3 regions of the Anoxybacillus sp. FSL W8-0382 genome follow, and region 1 is predicted to be linked to each of the others. Evidence: predicted binding sites of a transcription regulator. Region 1 holds the regulator's gene; each other region holds the start of a gene.
The links. The regulator CtsR, encoded in region 1, represses protease genes until heat stress. The targets are predictions, from matches to a motif close to ATGGTCAATAAAGGTCAAACA.
Positions count from the first base shown of each region.

Region 2: NSS60_RS10555 (ATP-dependent Clp protease ATP-binding subunit) is a predicted target of CtsR. The motif match lies at 3,507-3,527, and genes of this name have one in related genera.
Region 3: clpP (ATP-dependent Clp endopeptidase proteolytic subunit ClpP) is a predicted target of CtsR. The motif match lies at 4,402-4,422, and genes of this name have one in related genera.

Region 1 is NZ_JBBOPX010000001.1:98,507-104,392, reverse strand. Features, by position in the region: gene clpC (ATP-dependent protease ATP-binding subunit ClpC) at 1-2,021, opposite strand, end outside; gene NSS60_RS00530 (protein arginine kinase) at 2,042-3,106, opposite strand; gene NSS60_RS00525 (UvrB/UvrC motif-containing protein) at 3,111-3,656, opposite strand; gene NSS60_RS00520 (CtsR family transcriptional regulator) at 3,671-4,132, opposite strand; rRNA gene rrf (5S ribosomal RNA) at 4,301-4,417, opposite strand; rRNA gene NSS60_RS00510 (23S ribosomal RNA) at 4,622-5,886, opposite strand, start outside.
Region 2 is NZ_JBBOPX010000001.1:2,002,437-2,008,322, reverse strand. Features, by position in the region: gene NSS60_RS10570 (ATP-binding protein) at 1-1,361, opposite strand, end outside; gene NSS60_RS10565 (amino acid permease) at 1,466-2,887, opposite strand; lysine riboswitch at 3,017-3,195, opposite strand; partial or broken gene NSS60_RS10560 (TetR/AcrR family transcriptional regulator) at 3,334-3,456, shown strand; gene NSS60_RS10555 (ATP-dependent Clp protease ATP-binding subunit) at 3,582-5,684, shown strand; gene NSS60_RS10550 (MspI family type II restriction endonuclease) at 5,725-5,886, opposite strand, start outside.
Region 3 is NZ_JBBOPX010000001.1:2,449,131-2,455,016, forward strand. Features, by position in the region: gene NSS60_RS13000 (phosphoglycerate kinase) at 1-111, opposite strand, end outside; gene gap (type I glyceraldehyde-3-phosphate dehydrogenase) at 228-1,235, opposite strand; gene NSS60_RS13010 (sugar-binding transcriptional regulator) at 1,271-2,302, opposite strand; gene NSS60_RS13015 (glutaredoxin family protein) at 2,437-2,670, opposite strand; gene rpoN (RNA polymerase factor sigma-54) at 2,683-3,963, opposite strand; tRNA gene NSS60_RS13025 (tRNA-Arg) at 4,189-4,260, opposite strand; gene clpP (ATP-dependent Clp endopeptidase proteolytic subunit ClpP) at 4,475-5,065, shown strand; gene NSS60_RS13035 (HPr family phosphocarrier protein) at 5,093-5,350, opposite strand; gene whiA (DNA-binding protein WhiA) at 5,370-5,886, opposite strand, start outside.

The DNA.
Region 1 (5,886 bases):
TTGAAGCCAACGTATTTATTTCTCTTCAGCGCATCCGCACCAACGTTTGATGTCATAATAATGATCGTATTTCGGAAATCAACTGTCCGTCCTTTCGAATCCGTTAAACGCCCATCTTCTAATACTTGTAGTAAAATGTTAAATACGTCTGGATGAGCCTTTTCAATCTCATCTAATAAGATGACAGAATACGGCTTGCGACGAACTTTTTCCGTTAATTGTCCACCTTCTTCGTAGCCAACATATCCCGGAGGTGAACCGACAAGACGTGATGTCGAATGTTTCTCCATATATTCAGACATGTCAATTCGAATCATTGCATCTTCATCACCAAACATCGCTTCTGCAAGCGCACGGGCTAATTCTGTTTTCCCGACACCCGTCGGACCAAGGAAAATAAACGAACCGATTGGGCGTTTTGGATCTTTTAAGCCTGCACGGGCGCGACGAACTGCTTTTGCAACTGCTTTGACAGCTTCTTCTTGTCCAATCACACGGGAATGTAAAATTTCTTCTAGTTTTAACAACCGTTCTGTTTCTGTTTGAGCTAATTTGGAAACCGGGATTCCCGTCCAGCTAGATACAACAGCTGCGATGTCCTCTACAGTTACTTCGGAGTTTTCTTGACCTTGTTTCTCTTTCCATGCTCGTTTCGTTTCTTCAAGTTGTTCGCGCAATTTTTGTTCTGCATCTCGTAATGATGCTGCTTTTTCAAACTCCTGGCTTTGTACCGCTGCATCTTTTTCTTTACGAATTTCCTCAAGTTTTTGTTCAAGCTCTTTTAAATTTGGTGGTGTCGTAAACGAACGTAAACGTACTTTCGAGCAAGCTTCGTCAATTAAGTCAATTGCTTTATCTGGTAAAAATCGATCTGAAATGTAGCGATCTGAAAGCTTCACAGCTTGCTCAATTGCCTCATCTGAAATCGAAACGCGATGGTGAGCCTCATAACGATCTCGCAACCCTTTTAAAATTTGGATCGATTCTTCAACTGTTGGCTCACCAACATGAATTGGTTGAAAACGTCTTTCTAACGCCGCATCTTTTTCAATATATTTGCGATATTCATCCAATGTTGTTGCGCCAATACATTGCAACTCTCCACGTGCAAGAGACGGTTTTAAAATATTTGATGCATCAATAGCTCCCTCTGCGCCACCAGCTCCGATGAGCGTATGCAATTCGTCAATAAACAAAATGATATTTCCTGCTTGACGAATTTCATCCATCACTTTTTTCAAACGATCTTCAAATTCTCCACGATATTTTGTACCTGCCACGACCGTTCCCATGTCAAGCGTCATGACACGCTTATCACGAAGTGTTTCTGGCACTTCGTTATTGACAATTTGTTGAGCTAGTCCTTCGGCAATGGCTGTTTTTCCTACCCCTGGTTCCCCAATTAAAACAGGGTTATTTTTCGTTCTGCGGCTCAATACTTCGATCACACGTTGAATTTCTTTACTTCTTCCAATGACAGGGTCTAAACCGCCTTCGCGTGCGATCGCTGTTAAATCACGAGCTAAACTATCTAACGTCGGCGTATTCGCATGCGTTGCTCCCCCGTGATGTCCTGAGGCAGATTCGCTGCTTCCTAATAATTGAAGCACTTGCTGGCGAGCCTTATTTAAGCTTACTCCTAAATTATTTAAAACGCGTGCCGCTACACCTTCTCCTTCACGAATAAGGCCAAGTAAAATATGTTCTGTACCAACGTAAGAATGTCCAAGCTTTCTAGCTTCATCCATTGAAAGCTCAATCACTTTTTTGGCACGTGGCGTATAGTGGATCGTTTGCCCAACTTCATTTCCCCGTCCAATAAGCGATTCTACTTCTTTTTGAATTTTATCTGGCCCTAATCCGAGCGCCATAAGCGCTTTTGCTGCAATTCCTTCCCCTTCTCGAATAAGACCGAGCAAAATGTGCTCTGTTCCAATATTGTTATGCCCCAATCGAACCGCTTCCTCTTGCGCTAATGCTAACACTTTTTGTGCTCGTTCTGTAAAACGTCCGAACATCATTTTCATCAACCTCCTTTAATTCACTTCCATTGGTGTAATCGTTCACGAATGAGCGATGCACGACGAACATCACGTTCTTGCGGGCGTAATGCACCACCAGCATACTTTTGTAAAAAGCCGGGCTGCGTCAAAATCATTAGCTCCGTTAAAATTGTTTTTGGTACGTTCGTAATATATCCGAGATCGATGCCTAGTCGTACATCAGATAAACATTGGGCAGCCTCTTTTGAACCAATGATCCGGCTGTTCGTTAGCACACCGTAAGAACGATATACCTTATCTTCTAATTGTATGTTAGAAGTTTTGACTAATGCCTCACGCGACATTCGTTCTTGTTCAATTAGTTGACGAACAACTCCTGTTAAATCTTCAACAATATCCTCTTCACTTTTTCCAAGTGTAATTTGATTAGAAATTTGGAAAATGTTCCCCAACGCCTCACTACCTTCTCCATACGTGCCGCGAACAACTAGACCGAGCTGGTTGATCGCAGGAATCAATTGATTCATTTGTTGTGTTAACACAAGACCCGGTAAATGCATCATTACAGATGCTCGCAAACCTGTGCCGACATTCGTTGGACAGCTCGTCAAATAACCGTACTTTTCGTCGAAAGCGTAGTCAATATGTTGTTCAATCCAATCATCCAAAGCATTTGCCATTTTCAATGCTTCTTTCAGCTGAAAACCAGCAAATAAACATTGAATACGAATATGATCTTCCTCGTTGATCATAATACTTGCTTCTTCTTGTTCAGATAATAAACACGCACCAAACGTACAATCTTCAGCTAAATGAGGGCTAATTAAATGTTTTTCAACTAATACACGTTTTTCAATAGATTGTAATTCATTCATTTTTAATAAGAAAAAAGAACCGATACGATCGAAACTTTTTTGTGAAAATAATCGTTCAAACAACTGAACAATTTGCATTGCTTCCTCATTTGTAAATACCGTTGGGAACGGATATTTTCTCATATTTCTCGCTAAACGAATACGGCTACTAAGTACAATATCAGAATCTGGCCCCTCTTCATTCATCCATGGACTGAGAGCGCGTTGGAAAAACAAATGTTCATTCATATAATTAGGCGCCCCCTTCCGCATGTAATTCTGCTTCAAGTTCTCGAATTTGATCACGCACTTCAGCAGCTTTCTCAAATTGTTCTTTAGCAATAAGCTCCTGTAACATTTGTTTCAACTGCCCGATTTGCTTACGGACGTACAACGTACCTCCTACTCGCTTCGGAATTTTCCCCTCATGCGCTACATGTCCTCCATGTAACTTTCGAAAAATAGGTGGTAAATGGCTACGAAACGTTTCATAACAACTCGCACAACCAAAACGACCGACTTTAACGAATTGGGTGTATGTCATTTTACAACGCTCACATTGTAATATATGTTCATTGTGAAAAGAGGGAGCTTTTGGCTCTTTTAGTGATGCATCCATATTATTTAATAGTCCTGCAATTAAATTATTGATTGAAAAAGCTCCTTGATGCGGAAACATAAACATTTCGCCTTTTTCATGAGCGCATTGCTCACAAAGATGAAATTCTGTCTTCTCCCCATTAACAATTTTAGTGAAATGAAGCGTTGCTGGTCGTTGATTACACTCTTGACATATCAAAGTATTCACCCTCTCTACATATACTTTAACGATGTCAGCATCGCTTTTAATATGCGCGCACGCAACTCGTCACGATGAGGAAGGTCAAGAGATAAAACCGTGCGATCAATGATGCTTAACATCATATTCGCTTCTCGTTTTGAAATTACCTTTTCATCTAATAAGCGTTGAATAATATGTTCTCCATTTGTTTGACTAATTCTTTCTTGGACAAGTGACAATAAATGATCAATAAGCTGAGAAGTATTTTGATTTTTCACTTTCATTATGCGAATATAGCCGCCGCCACCTCGTTTACTCTCAACAATGTATCCTCTTTCTAACGTAAAGCGTGTGTTAATGACATAATTTATTTGCGAAGGAACACACTGAAACTTGTCTGCAATTTCGCTTCGTTTAATCTCAACGATATCTTTTCCGCTCATATTTAATACTTGTTTTAAATATTGCTCAATGACATCAGAGATATTCCTCACATAATCCCTCCTCTGCCAGTTGACTTTGACTATATTTGACTTTAATTTTAATATATACGGATTTCTTCAAAAATGCAAGGATTCCCTTCTTTTTCTTATATATTTTACCCATTGCATTCACGATATAAAACAAAAAGACCAAGACAAAATTTGTCTTGGTCTTTCCTTGCCCGGCAACGTCCTACTCTCGCAGGCGGTGTCCCGCCAACTACCATCGGCGCTGGAGAGCTTAACTTCCGTGTTCGGGATGGGAACGGGTGTGACCTCTCCGCCATCGTCACCGAGCAATATATTGAAGGATAATTCCTTCAAAACTAGATAACAGAACAGTCGCCTTCGCTTTTCTTACTGTCTAGCTTCGAACTAACATCCTCCTACGCCTTTCGCTTTTTCCGTTCGACGTGCAAGCACGTCTTCGTCAAAAGCTCTCGGCTCCGTCGGACGTTTCCTTGGCTTCGCCAAGGACCGTTCTACGCTTTTCTTGTGTGCTTAGTTAAGTCCTCGATCGATTAGTATCCGTCAGCTGCACGTGTCGCCACGCTTCCACCTCGGACCTATCTACCTTGTCATCTTCAAGGGATCTTACTCGCTTGACGCGATGGGAAATCTCATCTTGAGGGGGGCTTCACGCTTAGATGCTTTCAGCGCTTATCCCTTCCGCACATAGCTACCCAGCTGTGCCCCTGGCGGGACAACTGGTACACCAGCGGTGCGTCCATCCCGGTCCTCTCGTACTAAGGACAGCTCCTCTCAAATTTCCTACGCCCGCGACGGATAGGGACCGAACTGTCTCACGACGTTCTGAACCCAGCTCGCGTACCGCTTTAATGGGCGAACAGCCCAACCCTTGGGACCGACTACAGCCCCAGGATGCGATGAGCCGACATCGAGGTGCCAAACCTCCCCGTCGATGTGGACTCTTGGGGGAGATAAGCCTGTTATCCCCGGGGTAGCTTTTATCCGTTGAGCGATGGCCCTTCCATTCGGAACCACCGGATCACTAAGCCCGACTTTCGTCCCTGCTCGACTTGTAGGTCTCGCAGTCAAGCTCCCTTCTGCCTTTACACTCTTCGAATGATTTCCAACCATTCTGAGGGAACCTTTGGGCGCCTCCGTTACGCTTTGGGAGGCGACCGCCCCAGTCAAACTGCCCACCTGACACTGTCTCCCACCCCGATCAGGGGTGCGGGTTAGAATCTCAGTACGACAAGGGTGGTATCCCAACGGCGACTCCACCTAGACTGGCGTCCAGGCTTCTCAGTCTCCCACCTATGCTGTACATGTCGCACCAACATTCAATATCAGGCTGCAGTAAAGCTCCACGGGGTCTTTCCGTCCTGTCGCGGGTAACCTGCATCTTCACAGGTACTATGATTTCACCGGGTCTCTCGTTGAGACAGTGCCCAAGTCGTTACACCTTTCGTGCGGGTCGGAACTTACCCGACAAGGAATTTCGCTACCTTAGGACCGTTATAGTTACGGCCGCCGTTTACTGGGGCTTCGGTTCGCACCTTCGCTTGCGCTAAGCGCTCCCCTTAACCTTCCAGCACCGGGCAGGTGTCAGCCCCTATACTTCGCCTTACGGCTTCGCAGAGACCTGTGTTTTTGATAAACAGTCGCTTGGGCCTTTTCACTGCGGCTCCCCTGGGCTATTCACCCGAGGGAGCACCCCTTCTCCCGAAGTTACGGGGTCATTTTGCCGAGTTCCTTAACGAGAGTTCTCCCGCGCACCTTAGGATTCTCTCCTCGCCTAC
Region 2 (5,886 bases), 1.9 Mb from region 1:
ATGTCGATCGTTCCTTCATGCATGTCAACGATTCGTTTACATATGACAAGCCCGAGTCCTGTTCCCGTTTGCTTCGATGTGACAAACGGTTGAAACAGTTTGTTTTTTACGTCGTTTGGAATGCCGCATCCATTGTCCGCCACTTGCAGCACCGCCCAGTCGTTTTGTTTCGTCAGCAAAATCGTTAGCTCACCGCCATCGGTCATCGCTTCGATCGCATTTTTTGCTAAATTTAAAACGACTTGTTTTAAATGGTCTTTATAACAGCGAATAGGTAAAGGTACGCGAGCGCATTGCAACGAATACACGACGTTATGCAAATGCGCTTGCGATTCAATAATTGGATGAATGCTTAAAACGATATTGTTCAAATCGCACGTTTCAAGTTTTTGTGCCGTCGGTTTGCCGAGAATTAAAAACTCATTGACGATGTCGTTAATGCGTGTAATTTCGTTTTGAATGACCGAAAAATAAAGTTGTGATTCGGTATCTTTATGCTTTTCACTCAACAGTTGGATAAATCCTTTAATGCCGGCAAGCGGGTTGCGAATTTCATGCGCGGTGCTTGCGGCGAGTGTGCCGACTAATTCAAGTTTTTGTGCTTCGGTCTCTATGCGTTCAAGCATCGTTTGCCGTTTTAATAACCAATATTGAATCAGTAGCCAAACAATATGGATGGCGACGATCAGCAATAAGATGTATGGAAGGGATGTTTGCACATTTTGTTTCATCGTTACGTGCGGCACGTTCGCTTCAATTATCCATGGTGCATAATTTAAATGAACCGTCACCGTTTGTTGTGATGGGCGAATGTCGTTTGTTGCCAACAACATCGTTCCACGCTCATCATATAAACGAAACGATGCGTCTTGGTCAATGATTTTCATCCGTTTTTTTATGTAATCCATACGTAATTCCGCCACAAAAAAACCGACTGTATCACTTGTTTTTTCATCGACAATCGGTGTGACGATTGTTGTTGTATGATCGCTGTCAATGACCGTTTGTTTTGTCGTTTTCGCCAATCGCATCGCTGAACTTGTACTTTCAGAAAAAAACGATATGTGATGAAAACGAACGTCTTGTTTTTCTATTTGTTGCAACATGTCGTTTATGTCTTTTTCGCTTAACATCGCCATATGTTTGCTAACCATAAACGCTAACGTCTCGAGTTTTGTCGTTGTCTCCGCAAGAAAGCGATCGAGATCGTTTTTATGTATATTCGCAAACAAGAGCGTTTCTTCGAGCAATTGTTGTTGCTGTTGTTCATCTTGCCAAAGCACAATCCACGCGCTTCCTACAAGGCATGGGATCATAACAAGCAAGATGTACAACCATCGTCTCATTCTCTCTCTCCCCATATACGCTCCCTCAACAAAACAAAATTCAAGGAATATTATAACATAAAGATGAAAAAAAGACTGAGAAAATGAAAAAACCCCGCCAAATATGGACGGGGGTTTTGTTATGCTGATTGTTTTTGTTTGTTCGGTTGTTCGTTATGTTGTTTGACAACAAGCGGATAGAAAAGTAAGCTGCTTGCAAGCAAGGCGACGCCGAGCAAAAATGTTTTCATATCGGCCGTTCCTGCTTTGACGAGCCAAATGGAATAAACGGTCGCAAGAAGGGCGATGATGCCGTCTGTCATTCGTTGTTTCGTCGTTTCATATGTTTCACCCGTCCAAACGAGCTTCAATTGGAAGACGGAGGCGATGAAATACGGAACGAGATACGATAATGTTGCAATATAAATGACGAAATCAAATGCGGCCGCCATTGAGTTTGAAATCGTTGAAAAAATAAATAATTGGGCAATCATATTTGAGACGATTAAAGAAAAGCGCGGCATGCTTTTTTCGTTTTCTTGTAAAAAGGCGCGAATAAATAATCCTTGTTTCGCTGCTTGGTACGGCACTTCAGCACTTAAAAAAATCCAGCCGAGCGTTGAGCCGATTAAACTAATTAAACCGAGTCCGGCAAGCAGTTGCGATCCGATAGGACCTAATACCGTACCGATTGCATCGACGAGCGGTTTTTCAGATTGAATGAGCACATCTTGTTTTAACAGACCCATGACGAGTATGCTAATGCCAATATAAATGGCTAAAGCAATGAATAGTCCGACAATCGTTGCGCGTTTGACATCGCTTTGTTTTCGGGCACGCGAAGCAAAAACGATCGCTGATTCAATGCCGATAAACGCCCAAAGTGTGCTTAACGCGACGTTGTTAATTTGCGAAAGCAATCCGAGCGTATGACCTGCTTCATCGTAACGCGGAGCAACAAACGGTTGGAGATAGCTTTTTTCAAACGCAAACAATCCGATAACAATGAATAAGAAAAAGCCAAGCACTTTCGTTGCCGTTGCGACAAAGTTCAACTTTCCGGCACTTTCTGCTCCTTGTAAAATGATCGCATGCATCATCCATAAAAGTGCGGTGCAGACGAGAAACGTGAGCAGATTGCCAAGTTTTAATGTAAATGAGCCAACAGAGAAGACGACATGTCCGCTCGTTAAAATAGGGAAGAACGTCGATAAATAACTAGCAAACGTCGTAATGATCGCAACGTTTCCAGCGACGTTGCCGATCCAATAGCCCCAAGAAGCCATAAAACCGGATAAAATGGATGCTTTTGAACCTTTCGGAAACAGTTCCTTCGCGTAAATTTGCGGTCCGCCGTTTAATTCCGGTTTACGAATAGCTAAATTGCCAAAAATGATCGCAATCATTAACACCCCAGCCCCCGTCAGCAGCCAACCGAGCAACACGCCAGCAGGGCTTGCCGCCTCAGCAAGCGAGCGCGGAAGCATAAAAATGCCCGATCCGACCATATTGCCGACAACGAGCGCTGTCAATAACCAAAACCCGAGTTGTTGTTGTTTCATGTTCGTCATCCTTTCATTCATGATTATGGCGACGCAGGCGGGCGGAGGGCTGTTGTCATACGAAAAATAAAAAAGTGCACCCTAAGTTTTCAACGGGTGCACAATATATGACACATCCGCATCAAACTTAAGATCGATAGCTCTCCACCGCATGCGCGATGACAGTCCTGCACCTATTCGGTCACAGGCCCAGCTTATAGCGCCAGAGCACGCTATAAACTTCGGCGACAAATCCTTTCATTCCACTTCATCGGCGTCTCTGCGCCTCGATGAAACTACTCTTATTTGCCGCGACCTCTATCTCATCTTAGTTGACGAGAAAGATTTCGTATTTCATTGTCGTTTCTATCGTACAAAAATCTTTTCCTTTCGTCAACGAAAAAATTTTTAGCACATATTTACAAGAAGGGAACGGAATATATATAATATCCACTTCCGCCGAAAAGGTCACGACAATTGCCGGTTTTTTATTAACGCGCCTTATCGTCATGCCGGATTATCCGTGGGATGATGAAAAAGAAATCGATCGGACGATTCAGTTTTTGATGAATGGGTTGAAGAAAACATGATAGGGAATTTTTCTATCATTTTTTTTTATTTTTTTTTAAAAAAGGTCTTGAAAATCAAAAAAGGTCAAATTATAATAAAGACAGAAAGGTCAAATATAGTCAAAGTCAAAAGGAGGTTGGTGCCTATGATGTGCCAAGTATGTAAACAAAAACAAGCGAACGTCTTTTTACACGTGCAAGTCAATAACGAAAAACAACAATTACACCTTTGCGATGCGTGCTATGAAAAACAAAAACAACAATTAAAAGTTCCAGCAGGATTCCACTTCGATCATTTCGATCAATTGTTCTCCGACTTCTTCGCACCGCTGACTAGCGAATCTGTTTCCCATGTCCAACAACAACAAGAACAACAACCGAAACGAAATGGATTGCTTGATCAATTCGGTCGCAACTTAACACAACTTGCGAAAGCAGGACTTATCGATCCGGTTATCGGACGCGAAAAAGAAATTGAACGCGTCATCGAAATTTTAAATCGCCGCAACAAAAACAACCCGGTATTAATCGGTGAACCGGGCGTCGGTAAAACAGCGATCGTAGAAGGATTAGCGCTTAAAATTGCCGAAGGGTCTGTTCCGACGAAACTATTAAACAAAGAAGTGTACGTGCTTGACGTTGCATCGCTCGTTGCCAATACAGGCATTCGCGGTCAATTTGAAGAACGAATGAAACAATTAATTGCCGAATTGCAACAACGGAAAAACGTCATTTTATTCATCGATGAAATTCATTTACTCGTCGGAGCAGGTTCGGCAGAAGGCTCGATGGACGCAAGCAACATATTAAAACCGACGCTTGCTCGCGGCGAATTACAAATCATCGGCGCAACAACGTTAAAAGAATATCGTCAAATTGAAAAAGACGCTGCGCTTGAACGCCGTTTCCAACCTGTCATCGTCCATGAACCGACGATCGAGCAAGCGATTAACATGTTAAAAGGCATTCAGCCAAAATATGAACAATTCCATCAAGTGAAATATACAGATGAAGCGATTCACGCCTGCGTCACATTGTCGCATCGCTACATTCAAGACCGCTTCCTTCCTGACAAAGCGATTGACTTATTAGACGAAGCGGGCTCAAAAGTAAGCTTAAAAGCGACACCGACAAATAAAGAAGCGATCGAACAACGTCTCGAACAAATTAGAAAAGAAAAAGAAAAAGCTGCGCAAGAAGAAAACTACGAATTAGCGGCGAAATTGCGCACAGAAGAATTGCAACTTGAAAAACAATTACAACAAAACGGACAAGCGGAACAACCTGTCGTTGACGTCATTCACATTCAACAAATCATTGAAGAAAAAACAGGCATCCCAGTCGGCAAATTACAAGCTGAGGAACAAACGAAAATGAAACATTTAGAAGAAAACTTAGCGAAAAAAGTGATCGGTCAAGAAGAAGCGGTGAGAAAAATCGCGAAAGCCATTCGCAGAAGCCGCGCTGGCTTAAAAGCGAAAAACCGTCCGATCGGTTCGTTCTTATTCGTCGGTCCGACTGGCGTAGGTAAAACAGAATTATCGAAGACGCTTGCTGAACAATTATTCGGCTCAAAAGATGCGATGATTCGCTTAGATATGAGCGAATATATGGAAAAACATGCTGTATCGAAACTTATCGGTGCACCTCCTGGCTACATTGGGCATGAAGAAGCTGGTCAATTGACGGAAAAAGTGCGCCGCAACCCTTACAGCATCATTTTGCTTGATGAAATGGAAAAAGCGCATCCAGACGTTCAACATATGTTCTTGCAAATTTTAGAAGATGGTCGTTTAACAGATAGCCAAGGCCGCACCGTCAGCTTTAAAGATACGGTCATCATTATGACATCAAACGCTGGTACGATCGGAGAAGGTGACTTACTTCAACGCCTCAGCCTATACTTTAAACCAGAATTTTTAAACCGTCTCGACGCCATTGTCGAATTTAAACCGCTTGAAAAAGCGCATATGTTGCAAATCGTTGACCTTATGCTTGCGGAATTGCAACGTACGCTCGCTGAACAACATGTGACGATGACGATTAGCGACAAAGCGAAAGAAAAATTAGCTGAACTCGGCTATCATCCAACGTTCGGTGCTCGTCCGCTCCGCCGTGTCATTCAAGAACATGTCGAAGATCAAATTGCCGACGTGTTGCTTGATGAACAAGATGTGCGCACGATTCATATCGACGTAGAGGACGATCGCATCGTCGTAAAAGCTGAAAAACATGAGAAGGTGTCCTAAAAGATTTGGACACCTTCTTACATTTTCCAAATAGAAAAAGTTAAACGATCTTTCCTTTTAGCTGTATGGATTTTCCTTTTTTCTTAGATGGATAAGTCCATTGAAAAGAAGTACCCATTTGTCCTTTCGTATTTTGTAGTATATTTTTAATGTACGTATCCATTTTTTCCATTTCTATCTCTTTTGTTTCATTTTTGAAAAC
Region 3 (5,886 bases), 2.4 Mb from region 1:
AATGCGTGTATCGTCAGTGACGACACCGTTTTGCATTGGCACGTTAAAATCGACGCGGCAAAATACACGTTTCCCTTTCACATCAATGTCACGAACTGTTTTTTTGTTCATGGAGAGGCCCCCTTATTCGTGTGATATATAGAAAGGGAGTGGGGATGAACCCCGCTCCCCTTCTCGGTATGTCCAACTATTTATTATAAACCGTTTTGGGCAAACAATCCAAAAAATTATAAACCTTTTGACGCAATGTATGCAGCAAGGTCAACAACGCGGTGAGAATATCCTGTTTCGTTGTCGTACCAAGAAAGAACTTTCACCATGCGACCTTCCATAACCATTGTTGAAAGGGCATCGATTGTTGAAGAAGCTGTTGAGCCGTTGTAGTCACGAGAAACTAATGGCTCTTCGCTGTAAGCAAGAATGCCTTTTAATTCACCTTCTGCCGCTGCTTTTAAAGCTGCGTTTACTTCTTCCACTGTCACTTCTTTTTCAAGTTCAGCAACAAGGTCAACAACAGATACGTTTGGTGTTGGTACACGCATCGCCATACCATTTAATTTTCCTTTTAATTCAGGCAATACAAGTGCCACTGCTTTTGCCGCACCTGTTGATGTTGGAATGATCGATTCAGCTGCTGCACGCGCACGACGTAAGTCTTTATGCGGTAAATCAAGAATTTGTTGGTCGTTTGTATACGAGTGAACAGTCGTCATCATACCGCGAATGATGCCGAATTTCTCATGTAATACTTTCGCAAATGGCGCTAAGCAGTTTGTTGTACAAGATGCGTTTGAAATGACATGATGGTTTGCTGGATCGTATTTGTCTTCGTTTACGCCCATCACGATTGTAATGTCTTCATTTGTCGCTGGTGCAGAAATGATGACTTTCTTCGCGCCTGCTTCTAAATGTTTCGCTGCGTCTTCGCGTTTTGTGAAGCGTCCTGTTGACTCAACAACGATATCAACGCCAAGTTCGCCCCATCCTAAGTTTGCTGGGTCGCGCTCTGCTTTGACGATAATTTCTTTTCCATCTACAACGATGTTGTTGCCGTTGACAGCCACTTCTGCATCTAATGTGCCATGAACAGAGTCATATTTTAAAAGATGTGCTAACGTTTTTGCATCTGTTAAGTCGTTAACTGCAACCACTTCAATTTCAGGATTTTTTAATGCTGCGCGGAATACGTTACGGCCGATACGACCAAAACCGTTAATACCAATTTTTACTGCCATGTTTTTTTCCTCCTTTGAAATTGTAGGAATGTATTTTAGAGGGATGAATCATCCCGTACTAACTGTTTTGCTGCACCTTCATCTGTAATTAAGATGCACTGATGTGCCTGTTTTATATACGCTTGAATCGCTTTTGCTTTCGAAGCGCCTCCTGCCACTGCAATGACGCAAGGAACGTGGCGCACATCTTCGAGCTGAATGCCAACTGTGTTCACTTTATGAACAACTTCTCCATGTTGATTAAAGTAATAACCAAACGCCTCCGCCACCGCTTCGTTTTGCTCAATTTTTTTCATGTCCTCCGGCGGTGTTTTTCTCCGTTCCGCCATCGTTTTTGCGTCACCTATACCATGAATGACGATCGTTGATGACTTGATTAATTCAAGCACTTCTTTAATAGCTGGTTCTTCAATAATCGATTGATACGTTTCAGCACTTAGTTGGTCAGGGACATGTAACAAACGATAATGTCCCATTGCTTTTTCCGCCATGCGCGCACAAATCGTATTCGCTTGGTTCGTCACATCTTCTCCAAGCCCACCACGAGCCGGAACAAATAACACATTTCGATATTTTGCATCAGGTGTCATCATTTCAGCGACAGCAGCAAGGGTTGTTCCACCAGTTACTGCTACAACGTCTTTCCCTGTTAGTGAATGTTTTATACGTGAGACACAAGCTCTTCCCATCTCTCTTTTCACCCAAGGGGATTGGTCACTGTCTCCAGCAACGACAATGACATCTTTGACAGGAAGTTTCTTTTTTATTTTTCTTTCCAGCTCTTTTAACCCGAGTACTTCTCGCATCATATCTTCAAGTTGAATGAGCACATCGTTTCCTTCTGATGTAACACTCATGCCCGCAGTTGTAATATCAAGCAAATTTTGCTTTTTTAAAAACTGCACTTCCGACCGTAAGACGCGCTCGCTAATGCCTAAGTTTAAGGATAATGTTCGGCGTCCAATCGGTTGCATTAAGCGGATGTGCTGCAAAATTTCGTATCGCTTTTGCATAATCGCGAGAAGATCAGGCAACAATTTTCGTTGAACATCAATCCATTGTCGCATGCTCTTTTCTTCCTTCTTTACTCTCTTTTTCTTTTTCAGGACGTTTCAAGTCCCGCTACGACGTATTATGTCCCACTTTACGTAAAAAATTCACCCCTGCCACAACTTTATTGTAACAGGAAGTGAAACGTTATTCAACTGCTTCGTATTTGTTGTAATCGTTTTCTTATGACATCTTTGTGAATACGACCATATGCAACGATTTCCCCGTCGATTTCGATGACAGGTATCATGAGTTGGTATCGTTCGAGCCACTGCTCGTTTTTATAAATATCGACTTCTTCCCATTCGACTTGTAACTCGCGAAGAATGTCTTTTGCTTCATCACAAAGACAGCAGTTTTCTTTCGAATATAACACGATTTTCATGTTTTGTCCCCTTTATGCATATTGCTTTCGTTTCGAAGCCGGTGGAATACAAAGCTGTTCACGATATTTCGCGACCGTCCGCCGCGCTACACAAATATTGTATCGTTGCTCGAGTAAATCAGCAATGTTTTGGTCGGAAAGAGGTTTTTGCCCATTTTCTTGCTTAATTAATTCCGCAATTAAACCTTTTACTTTTTCTTGCGATGCGTGTTCATCAACACCGCTTGTAAAAAAGCGGCGCATGTCAATTAAACCATGAGGCGTTTGCATATATTTATTTTTCACCGCGCGACTGACGGTCGATTCATGAATGTTTAATGCTGTTGCCACTTCGCGCATCGTAAGTGGCTTCATATGGAGCAAACCTTTTTCAAAATAATCACGTTGTCGATGAATTAACTCACAGGCAATTTGCTCAATCGTTGTTGCTCGCTGCATTAAACAACGTTGGATCCATTGAAACTGTTGACGTTTTTCCTCGATATATTTTTGAACGTGTGGATCATCCGATCGTACTTTCCGTTCATACGATTCATTCCATACAACAGTTGGAATAATTTCTTCATTCATCGTCACATTCCACACCCCATTACTATATGACACGATGACATCAGGAACAATATACGTCATTTGTTCATCGTTATACAAACTTCCTGGGCGTGGATGGAGCGTACGAATAAGTTCCCACACCCGCTGTAAGTCCGCTAACTCTACACCTAGTTTCGATTTTATTTCTTTCCATTTTTTATGGACAAACGATTCGAAATACTCCGTCACAATCGTCTCTGCTAGCTCATCCCTTTGTGGAAGACGGATGAGTTGTAAATATAAACAATGCGACAAATTTTCCGCTCCTACCCCAGCAGGATCAAGTGACTGTAACATATGAAGTGCTCGCGATATAGTCGTTTCTTCTAACTGAAGATGGCAAGCCGCCTCGGCAATTGTTGTATGCAAATAACCATATTCATCAAGTGACGCAATTAAATAATCAAGTGCTCTTCTCTCCTCGTCGGATACACGCATACCAACGAGTTGGCCATGTAAATGTGAAGCAAGCGAACGATTAAAAGCGCTTACATTTTCAATATAATTCATCCGATTCGTTTGATCGCGTCGCTTTGTAGCTGTTCGTTTTCGTTCATGCAACTCAATAAATGGATTTTCAAGCGCTTGTTCGTGTAAAAGCGATTGTAGTTCGATCGTTGAATATTGCAGCAGTTCAATCGCTTGAACAAGCTCTTTTGTCAACGCAACTTTTAGCTCTTGCCTTTGCGTTAATTGCATCTCCATTCATGCCATCTCCCTTCATCCTCATTTTATCATCTCTATAAGGGAGAGACGATAAAAACATATTGGATGTTTTTTCTACTATGCATATGCATCGAAGGCATGTTATCATTCTTATAGAACAAGCGAGCAAGCCTCGCAAAATTCATCTATTCGTCCGGTGCGGCACACCGGACTTTATTTTTTTATACAAAAACCCCGCTTGCATAGCAAGCAGGGGTTAATTAACGCCCTCGGCAGGATTCGAACCCACGCTAAGAGAACCGGAATCTCTCGTGCTATCCACTACACTACGAGGGCATGATCATAAACGCATTTACCATTATAGTGAATAAGCAAAAAAAATGCAATAGCGGTGACGTTTAAAATTTAAAAAAGCGGAAACGATGAAAGAAGGGATGCAGAAGAACAAAGGCGAATACATATGAATGAAAGGTATTTCATTTGACCTTTATTGACCTTTCCTGTATGATAAAAGTACATAAAAAAATGAATTATTCGGAGGAGGAAGAGTATGAACTTAATTCCTACAGTTATTGAACAAACGAGCCGTGGAGAACGTGCATATGACATTTACTCTCGCTTATTAAAAGATCGCATCATCATTTTAGGAAGCCCAATCGATGATCATGTCGCAAACTCAATCGTTTCTCAGCTTTTATTTTTAGCTGCTGAAGACCCTGAAAAAGATATTTCTCTCTACATTAACAGCCCTGGTGGGTCGATTACAGCAGGCATGGCGATTTACGATACGATGCAATTTATTAAACCAGATGTATCGACGATTTGTATCGGTATGGCAGCTTCTATGGGGGCGTTTTTGCTGGCAGCAGGCGCCAAAGGAAAACGTTTTGCATTGCCAAATAGCGAGATCATGATTCATCAACCGCTCGGTGGCGTACAAGGCCAAGCAACAGAAATCGAAATTGCAGCCAAACGCATTTTATTCTTGCGTGACAAATTAAACCGCATCTTATCCGAAAATACAGGACAACCAATCGAAGTCATTGAGCGCGACACCGATCGCGACAACTTTATGACAGCTGAAAAAGCGAAAGAATACGGTTTAATTGACCGCGTATTAACACGCGTCGATGAAAAATAAAAACAAGGCGGTGCAACCGCCTTGTTTTTATGCTTCTTTTTGTACATACTCAACAAGTTTGTTTAGCGCTTCCTGCTCATCTGGACCGTCAGCATAAATGGTGATAACTGCCCCTGTATGAATTGCTAAACTCATTAAACCCATAATGCTTTTTGCATTTACTTTTTTTCCATCTTTTTCGATGTAAATATCGGCTGAAAAACGGTTTGCTTCTTGAACAAATAACGCTGCTGGACGCGCTTGCAACCCTGTTTTCAACCGTACTTCCACTTGCTTTTCTACCATTTTGCATTCCTCCCATAGTTCATAAAGATTTATGAAAATCGATCGGCTGACCTGCACGAAGTCGTTCTGCAATTTCATCTAATTTACGCAGGCGATGATTAATACCCGATTTACTAATTTTCCCACCAGAAACCATTTCTCCAAGCTCTTTGAGCGTCACATCTTGATATTCAATGCGCAATTTCGCAATTTCACGAAGTTTTTCCGGCAGCTGATCAAGCCCGATCGTTTCGTCGATATACCGAATGTTTTCCACCTGTCGCAACGCTGCGCCAATCGTTTTATTTAAGTTCGCTGTTTCACAGTTAACAAGACGATTGACTGAATTACGCATATCGCGCACGATGCGCACATCTTCAAAACGCAATAGCGCTTGATGTGCTCCGATAATGCTTAAAAACTCTGCAATTTTCTCCGCTTCTTTTAAATACGTAATAAACCCTTTTTTTCTTTCTAACGTGCGCGCATGTAAATGAAAATTCGTGTTCATCAGTTCACAAAGCGATTCGTTATGTTCACGATATAACGAAAAAATT